Regions from separate parts of the Allobosea sp. ANAM02 genome, predicted to be linked through region 1. Evidence: riboswitches for the same ligand, from Rfam matches in the RefSeq annotation. Region 1 holds a riboswitch; the other holds the start of a gene.
The links. Region 1 has a riboswitch for cobalamin ahead of OCUBac02_RS21370 (CbtB domain-containing protein). Riboswitches for the same ligand answer to the same signal wherever they lie in the genome.
Positions count from the first base shown of each region.

Region 1 (4,401 bases):
CGGCCGGTTGAGCAGCTTCTCCAGCGCCGGCACGAAATCGTCGGCGACGGTGCAGCAGATGCAGCCATTCGGCAATTCGACCACGTCCTCGTCGCTGCAGCCGGCAATGCCGCAGCCCTTCAGGAATTCGCCGTCGAAGCCGAGATCGCCGAACTCGTTGACGAGCACGGCGAGTTTCTTGCCCTGCGCGTTCTCGAGGAGATGGCGCACCAGCGTCGTCTTACCGGCGCCGAGGAAGCCGGTGATGATGGTGCAGGGCGTCTTGCTCAATGACGTCTTGCCCAGGTTCGTCGTCTGCGGAGCGTTCATGATGTCATCCTTGCTGGCGCGCCGGCAAAGGCGGCACGCGCGCGACCACGCCCTTGCGGAAGGACTGGGGCCGCTCTTTCCAGGGAACGATGCCGTTGGCGCTGGCGGCATAGGCCTCCGCGGCGCCGACGATCTCGTCGAGATGGGTGTCGGTGTCGAGATCGCCGATCAGATAGGTCCATTTGCCGTCGGCGCTGAGCGCGATGGTGCAGGGCCGCTTGCAGACGCAGAGGCACTCGACGGGCAGCACGGGGATCGTGCTGCCTTTTGCTTTGAGCTGCTCAGCGAGACGCTCGGCCAGCGCCAGTCCCGGCTGGTCATAGCCTTCCGGGAGATCGGCGCGGGCACGGCGGCAGGCCGTGCAGACATGGATGGTGAGGTCGCCCTCGGACATGGCTTGCCCTCAGGCTTCCGCGGAACGGCGGTTCGCCCAGGGCCATAGCACGCCGACCATGAAGGCGGTGGCGAGCCAGAGCGCCGCCTGGATGCCGAGCGAGAGCGCTGCGAAATGCGCGGCGACCTCGGCGGGCACCTTGCTCTCCGGCGCGGCCGGGTGCGGGGCGCCGACGACATGCGGCAGCACGATCAGGACGATGGCCACGAGCTTGAGCCAGGGCTGTTCGAAGCGCAGGAACATGAAGAGCCCGGCCGCGGTCGCGACGGCCGTCCAGAGCCACCAGAGCTGGCGCTGCTCCAGCGCGGCCGAGGCTGCGCCCGGCAGTTCGGGAGCCAGCCCCATCGCAGGCGCAAGCCCGAGCGCGAGGAAGCCGCAGGCGCCCCAGACGAGCGCGCTGCGCTGGTCGATGCTGTCGCCGGCCGCGATCATCCCGGCGAGCAGCAGCCCCGCGAAGCCGATCGCGGTCGCGATCGTCACCGCGCCGGTGAAGAGCGTGCGCTGGAGGCCGTCCTGCGGCTTCCACTCGGCATGGTCGTGGCCGGGCGCTTCGCCGGCCGGTCCATGCGCCAGGATGATTTTCGCCTCGTCGTCGAAACCGGCCAGCGTCGGCGCCTTCAGCGCGAGCGCCGCCTCATAGGTCTCGGCCTTGAGGATGAGAGGTGTGGTGGTGACATGCTGCAGGGCGGCGACGATCAAGCCAGCCAGAAGCCCGGCCAGGATGCTGACCGTGAGAACACGCGTGACCATGGATGCTTTCCCTCAGTGGCAGGGAAAGGCGAGGCCGTGACGGGTATCGTGCGCGGCGTTGTGGACATTGGTCGAGGCCGCGAAGCCGGTCGTGTAGATCAGCGCGACGCCGATCACGAGCGCGGCGGCGACCGCCTTGACGCGGTCCGAAACGCTGAGTGTGGGGGTGGGAACCGAAGCGGTGTTCATAAGCGTTCTCCGTGGCCGCCCCGCCGGCAGCCGGTTGGATCTCTGCGGGTCGACGGCAGGTCTCCTGGCTCGCGGACTTCGCGTCTCTCGCCGCCTTCCCGGAGCGAGCGCTCCAGTGGCCGATGGCGAAGGACATCCGCTTACAGTTGCGGGGGCAGCCGCGGTCTCGCACCGCGTTCCCTTTTCACCTCCTCGCGGAGGCACCGTCACGATCATCATTAGCTATCGCCGTGTTGCTGTGCAATGCAGTGCGCGATCTTCTTCGTGAGCCCTCATCCTGAGGAGCCGCGTCAGCGGCGTCTCGAAGGATGCTCCAGATGCCTCCCGAGCCTCCTGGACCATCCTTCGAGACGGCCCTTCCGGCCTCCTCAGGATGAGGGCTCAGGAAACGCAGCGGATATGATGCCGAACGAAATCCCCCACCTCACCCTCGTCCTCGGCGGCGCCCGTTCCGGCAAGAGCCGCCATGCCGAGGCGCTGATCGAGGCGTGGCCTTCGCCCTGGACCTATATCGCCACGGCGCAGGCCTATGACGACGAGATGCGCGCGCGCATCGCCGAGCATCGCGCCCGCCGCCCGGCCGGCTGGCAGACGGTCGATGCGCCGATCGATCTGGCCGGGGCCATCGCCACCCAGCCGGCCGGCCGGCCGATCCTGATCGATTGCCTGACGCTCTGGCTGACCAACCTGATCCTGGCCGAGCGCGACACGGCCGCCGCCCGCGAGGGCCTGATCTCCGCCTGCGAGCGCGTCTCCGCGCCGCTCGTGCTGGTCGGCAACGAGGTCGGGCTCGGCATCGTGCCGGAGAACGCGCTGGCCCGCCGCTTCCGCGACGAGGCGGGACGCCTGCATCAGGTGCTTGCGGCGCGTGCGGCCAGCGTGGTCTTCATGGTCGCCGGATTGCCGATGCGAGTGAAATGATGACGGACACTGACGACGCCGCCCGCCACAAGGCGAAGATGGAGAAGCGCAAGGCGGTGCAGGACGCCGAAGTCGCCTCCAAGACGCTCGAAAAGGGCCTGCTGATCGTCAATACCGGCCCCGGCAAGGGCAAGTCGACGGCGGCGTTCGGCCTGATCCTGCGTGCGCTCGGCCATGGCTGGCGCATCGGCGTGGTGCAGTTCATCAAGGGCGCCTGGTCGACCGGCGAGCGCAAGGCGCTGGAAGCCTTCGGCGACCAGGTGAACTGGCACAGCATGGGCGAGGGCTTCACCTGGGAAACGCAGGACAAGGCCCGCGACATCGCCGCTGCCGAGCGTGCCTTCGCCAAGGCCCGGGAGTTGATGGCCGATCCGGAGATCAGGCTGCTCGTGCTCGACGAACTCAACATCGCCCTGCGCTACGACTATCTGCCGCTCGCCGAAGTGGTGGCGGCGCTAGCCGCCCGCCGGCCGGACCTGCATGTCGTCGTCACCGGCCGCAACGCCAAGCCCGAGCTGATCGAGGCGGCCGATCTCGTCACCGAGATGACGCTGGTGAAGCACCATTTCGCGGCGGGCGTGAAGGCGCAGCAGGGGATCGAGTTTTAAGCCGCTTCCTCGTCGGCTGCCGGTCGTTTGCCCCATAACGAACGCGAACGGCGTTCGCGCGTTCATGTCCTCGATCATCGTTTTCGGGGGTGGGCCATGAGTGGTTTTCTCTGGGGAGAGCTGGATCTGCTGCTCAGGCTGCTGGCCGGCATGGCCGCCGGCATCGTCGTGGGCTGGGAACGGACCAACAGGCAGCGTGCCGCCGGAATCCGCACCTTCGGCCTGGTCGGGCTGGGTACGGCCGCCGCGGCGACGATCTTCAGCGGGCCACATGAGGCCGATGCCGCCAGCCGCGTCGTCCAGGGCCTGCTGACCGGGATCGGTTTCCTGGGCGCCGGCGTCATCGTGCTGCGTCGCGGCCATGCGACGCCGACGGGCCTGACCACCGCCGCGGCCATATGGGTCACTGCCGCGCTCGGCTGCGCCGCCGGGCTGGGCGATCATGCCATCGTGGCGTCGGCCACGCTGCTTGCGCTCGTCCTGCTCGCCATCGATCATTCCGTCGAGCGCTGGGCCGGTCGCGACAGGACGGCCAATTCCAGCGAGGCGCCGCCTTCGTGAGTACCTGAGGCGCCGCAGGGTGCCTCAAGGGGGCGCCGGAGCGTGCCGGAGGCAATCTCGCCCACGGCTTGCCGTGCTCCAATCCGGTCATTCCGATCCCAGCTCTTGACGGCGGCCAACTGTGTCTTCAAATTGAATCTGAATTCAAATTCAATTTCGAGATCAGCGATGGCCGGCACGCAGTCGAGGCACCCCCGCAAGGCCGGCAAGCGCGAGGCGATCCTCGCCGCCGCGCGCGGCATCGTCTCCGAGGTCGGCTTCCACGAGACCTCGATTGCGGCGGTCGCCGCCGCAAGCGGCGTCTCGACCGGCAGCGTCTATTCCTATTTCGCCTCCAAGGCGGAGCTGATGGCTGAGATCGTCGCGGCGGTCTCGTCGCGTGAGCTTTCCGTGCTACGTGAAATCGCTGCAAGTGACGCTCCCGTCGCCGAGCGCCTGACCGCCGCGGTGGAAGCCTTTGCGCGCCGCGCCTTCGCCAATCGCCGCCTCGCCTGGTCGATGATCGCCGAGCCCGCCGACCCGGCCGTCGACGCGACGCGGCTCGATTATCGCCGCGAGATCGCCGGTATTTTTCGCGCGCTCGTCGTTGAGGGCGAAGGGCAGGGGGCCTTCCGCGCGGTCGATCCCGATGCTGCCGCCGCGATGATCGTCGGCGGCTTCATGGAGGCG
Region 1 covers NZ_AP022848.1:4,478,123-4,482,523, reverse strand. The annotation lists gene cobW (cobalamin biosynthesis protein CobW) at 1-309, opposite strand, end outside; gene OCUBac02_RS21380 (DUF1636 family protein) at 314-703, opposite strand; gene OCUBac02_RS21375 (CbtA family protein) at 713-1,453, opposite strand; gene OCUBac02_RS21370 (CbtB domain-containing protein) at 1,466-1,642, opposite strand; cobalamin riboswitch at 1,680-1,865, opposite strand; gene cobU (bifunctional adenosylcobinamide kinase/adenosylcobinamide-phosphate guanylyltransferase) at 2,045-2,563, shown strand; gene cobO (cob(I)yrinic acid a,c-diamide adenosyltransferase) at 2,563-3,171, shown strand; gene OCUBac02_RS21355 (MgtC/SapB family protein) at 3,268-3,732, shown strand; gene OCUBac02_RS21350 (TetR/AcrR family transcriptional regulator) at 3,901-4,401, shown strand, end outside.

Region 2 (4,401 bases), 1.0 Mb from region 1:
GGCTCGGCCTCGATCAGATATTCGATATGCCGGCGTCCCGAGGCTCCCGGACGGATCGAGACCGCGACCCCGAAGATGCGCTGGATCGCCTCGGCGGTCAGCACCTCTTCCGGCGCGCCCGCCGCCTGAAGGCGGCCCTCGTGCAACAAGGCGATCTCGTCGCAAAACATGGCGGCGAGGTTGAGATCGTGCAGCGCCATGATGCAGGTGATGCCGAGGCGCCGGACCAGGCTCAGGATCGAGAGCTGGTGCTGGATATCGAGGTGATTGGTCGGTTCGTCGAGGATCAGCTCGCTCGGCTCCTGCGCGAGCGCGCGGGCGATATGGACGCGCTGGCGCTCGCCGCCCGAGAGCGTGTGCCAGCACTGATCGTGGCGCTCCGTGAGCCCGACCCGCGCCAGCGCCTCGTTGACCGCCGCTTCGTCGGCCTCATTCCAGGAGGCGAGCGCGGCGCGATGCGGCGTGCGGCCGAGGCGGACGACATCGCAGACGGAGAGCTGGATCTCGGTCGTGGCCTGCTGCTCGACGAAGGCGAGACGCCGCGCGAGCTCGCGGCGCGGCACGGCGGCGATGTCGTTCCCGTCGAGCGTGACGACGCCGCTTGCGACATTGCGCAGGCGGCAGAGCAACCGGAGCAGGCTCGACTTGCCGGAGCCGTTCGGGCCGATCAGGCCGAGCACCCGGCCGGGCGCGGCCTCCAGCGTCACGCCGTCGACGATCATCCGGCCGCCGGCACCCCAGCGGATCTCGCGGGTCGCGAGCGTCATGCCGGCCTCCGGGCACGATAGAGAATCAATGCGAAGACCGGCGCGCCGAACAGCGCCGTCACCACGCCGATCGGCAGTATCTGCTGGGGTATCAGGATGCGGGAGAGGATGTCGGCAAGGATCATGAAGATCGCGCCGACGACGAGGCAGGCCGGCAGCAGGCGGGCATGGCCGGAGCCGACGAGGAAGCGCGCGGCATGGGGAATGATCAATCCGACGAAGCCGACCGTGCCGACGATCGAGACCATCACCGCCGTCATCACGGCCGTCGTTGCGAACAGCACGACCTTGACGCGCGTGACGGCGACGCCGAGCGAGGCCGCGGCATCGACGCCGAAGGCGAAGGCATCGAGCGCCTTGGCGTGAAGCATACAGATGGCGAAGCCGATGAAGGCGACCGGCGCCGCCATCCAGATGTCGGGCCAGCGCACGCCGCCGAAATTGCCGAGCAGCCAGAACATGACGCCGCGCGCCTGCTCGGCGCTGGCGAGCGTCGTGACGATCGTCGCGGTTGCCGCGTTGAAGAGCTGCGAGGTGGCTACGCCGGCGAGTATGACACGGTCGCTTGCCCCGCCCGCCCCAGCCGCCAGCATGGCGACGACGACGAGCGCGGCGCAGGAGCCGATGAAGGCGCCGGCCGAGACCGAGAGCACCGCGCCGCCGATGCTGATGCCGAGGATCAGCACCGCTACCGCGCCGGTCGAGGCGCCGGCCGAGATGCCGAGGATATAGGGCTCGGCCAGCGGGTTGCGCAGCAGCGCCTGCAGGATCGCACCCGACAAAGCGAGCGCGCCGCCGCAGAGCCCCGCCATCAGCGCGCGGCTCAGGCGATAATCGAAGATCACGCCCTGCTGGATCGCGCTGACGGGGAAGTCGAGATCGAACAGCCCGTTGCCGAGCGCCTTCAGGGCCGTATCCAGCGGGATGCGCATCTCGCCGATCGTCACCGCCAGCGCGACCGAGAACGTCAGCGCCAGCAGCGAGGCCAGTGCGATGCCGATCCGCGCCGGCCAGTTCGGCCCGTGGGCGGCGTGGCTCAACGCGAGATCCCGAAGCCGGCTATCGCCTTGGCCAAGATCTCGATGCCGTCGACCGTGTCGAGCCCGGCGCGGGTCGCGCCGACATCCATGATGACGACGCGGTTGTTCTTGACGGCGTCGAGCTTGCTGGCGACCGGATCGGTCTTCAGGAAGTCCAGCTTCTTCTCGATATCGTCGGCCGGGAAGCGGCGGCGGTCCATCTTCACGGTGACGATCACGGCCGGATTGGCGGCCGCGATGCTCTCCCAGCCAACCAGCGGCCATTCCTCGTTGGTCGAGATGACGTTGCGGGCACCGAGCTTGGACAGGATATAGGCGGGCACGCCGTTCTTGCCGGCCATGAAGCCGTCGCCCTTGATGTCCTTGCTGGAGAACCAGACGACCACCGGCACGTCCTGCGCCTTCAGCTTGGCGACCTGCTCGACCGCCTTGTCCTCGCGCGCCTTGAGCTCGGCGACAAGCTTCTCGGCCCGGTCGGCGACGTCGAAGATTTCGCCGAATTCGCGGATGTTGCGGTAGACCAGATCCATCGTGAACATCTGGGTTCGCACGCCGTCGCCGGCCCCGGAATTATCCTTGCCGACGCAATCGGTCGGCGAGACATAGCTCGGCACCTTGACCTTGGCGAACTGGTCGCGCTTGCCGACGATGCCGTTGGGCCCGACATGCCATTCGAACATCGCCGTGACGAGATCGGGCTCTTGCGCCAGCACCGCCTCAAAGCTCGGATCATTGTCGGCGAGGCGCTTCACCTTGGCATTGACCGCCTCATAGGGCTTGGCCACCGGCGAGAACCAGACCGCCGTGCCGACGACGCGGTCGCCGAGGCCGAGCGCGTAAAGGATTTCGGTCTGCGTCTGGCCGATCGCGACGACGCGCCTGGGCGCGGCGTTGAAGGTGATCGTCTCGCGGCAATTCTCCAGCGTCAGCGGATATTTCGTGGGCGCCGCCGTGGCCGTGCCGGCGGCGAGAGTGCCGAACAGCGCGGCGGCAGACAGGCGAAGCAGGGAATTGAACGGGCGCGCAGCCGGCATCGAGACCATCCGAAATGTAACAATGTTGCATTTCTGATAGAGCGCGCGGCCGGCGGCCGTCAAGCCGCCCCGAGCGGCCTGTGTGGTGGACTTCGTGAACATGGACTTCATCGCTCCCCGAGATGACGGCCGGGGCAGCTTGGGCATGTGGGACGGACAAGCGGCACGGGGCCGCCATCGACACACAGGCTCCGGAACACCCCGTCCGAAAGACGTCTTCGACGACCGGGGCAGGTCTCCTGGCTCGCGGGTCGATGCCGCTTCCGCCCGGCCTTCCCGGCGCGCAAAGCGCCAGTGGACGATGGACAGAGAGCTCGCCGCTTACAGTTGCGGGGGCAGCCTCGGCTTTGGCGCGGGTGGCGCCTCACCGAATTCCCTCTTAGCTCCGGGAGCAACCCGAAGAACCTCGATCAGCGCACACCCTATAAGGGCGCAACGCGGCGTCAAGCGGACATCGCGTCAGAGGCTCGGCGTAGCGTAGAGCCGCTTGCCGCCGACGGAGATCTCAACCTCCTGAAGATAGCCGCGCAGCGCCGTGGTCGCGACGGCGATGCCGAGACCGGGGACGTCGGGCGCCGCGACCTGCCCGTTCGCGTCGCGCTCCAGATGATTGGCGGAGATCGCGGTCGCGAGCGGCTTCGGCATCGCCGGGTATTCGCAGATTTTGTGCTCAGCCAGACCGGCATAAGGCTGGAGCGAGGCCGAGAGCGCGAGATGCGAGGTGAAGGTGTGGTTGACGAAGGTCACGCCCCTCGCGACGGCATAATCCGCTACCGCTTTGGACGGACCGATGCCGCCGATGCGCCCACAATCGATCTGGACATAGCCGATGCCGCCATAGTCGATGAGCTGCCGCGCCATCGACTCGTTATGAGCGCCCTCCCCGCCGGCCAGCCGGACCTTGGGGCTGCGTTTGGCAAGCGCGCCATAGGCTTCGAGCGCGCTGGCGTGGAAAGGCTCTTCGAACCAGAGCACGTTCGCCTTCTCCATCGCCGGCAGGCGGGCAGCGGCGCGCTCGACATCCTCGATGAAGATCTGGCCGGTATCGACGAGCAGGATGCCGTCCTGACCCAAGCCCTCGCGAGCGGCGACGAAATGCTCGGCATCGGCCTCGACGCTGCCCCGGCCGATCGGCCCCCAGCCGAACTTGGCGGCGCGGAAGCTGCGGCTGCGGGCATCGCGGGCGCGCTCTAGGGTTTCCTGCGCCGTGTCGCCGAACAGGACCGAGGCATAGGGGGTCTTGGGATGGCTTTTCGCGTAGCCGAGCAGGCGCCAGACCGGCTCGGAGCGCATCTTGCCGAGGATGTCCCAGAGCGCCATCTCGACGCCGGAGAAGGTATGCGGCGCCTGAAGCAGGTCCATCGAGTTATAGGCGACGGCCGCGGCGATGCGAGCGATGTCCTCAGGGCTTTCCAGAGTCTGGCCGAGGACGGAATCGGCGACCGGCCGGCAGACGCCATGCGACATCGGGCAGATGAAGGCGGCGATGGAGGGCAGCGGCGCCGCCTCGCATTCGCCCCAGCCGACATGGCCGCCGGCGGCGACCCTGACCAGCAGCGC
Region 2 covers NZ_AP022848.1:3,457,663-3,462,063, forward strand. The annotation lists gene OCUBac02_RS16605 (ABC transporter ATP-binding protein) at 1-767, opposite strand, end outside; gene OCUBac02_RS16610 (FecCD family ABC transporter permease) at 764-1,807, opposite strand; gene OCUBac02_RS16615 (ABC transporter substrate-binding protein) at 1,804-2,841, opposite strand; cobalamin riboswitch at 3,054-3,265, opposite strand; gene OCUBac02_RS16620 (mandelate racemase/muconate lactonizing enzyme family protein) at 3,301-4,401, opposite strand, start outside.
Region 2: linked by a shared signal. The riboswitch ahead of OCUBac02_RS16615 (ABC transporter substrate-binding protein) and the one ahead of OCUBac02_RS21370 (CbtB domain-containing protein) in region 1 are both predicted to bind cobalamin.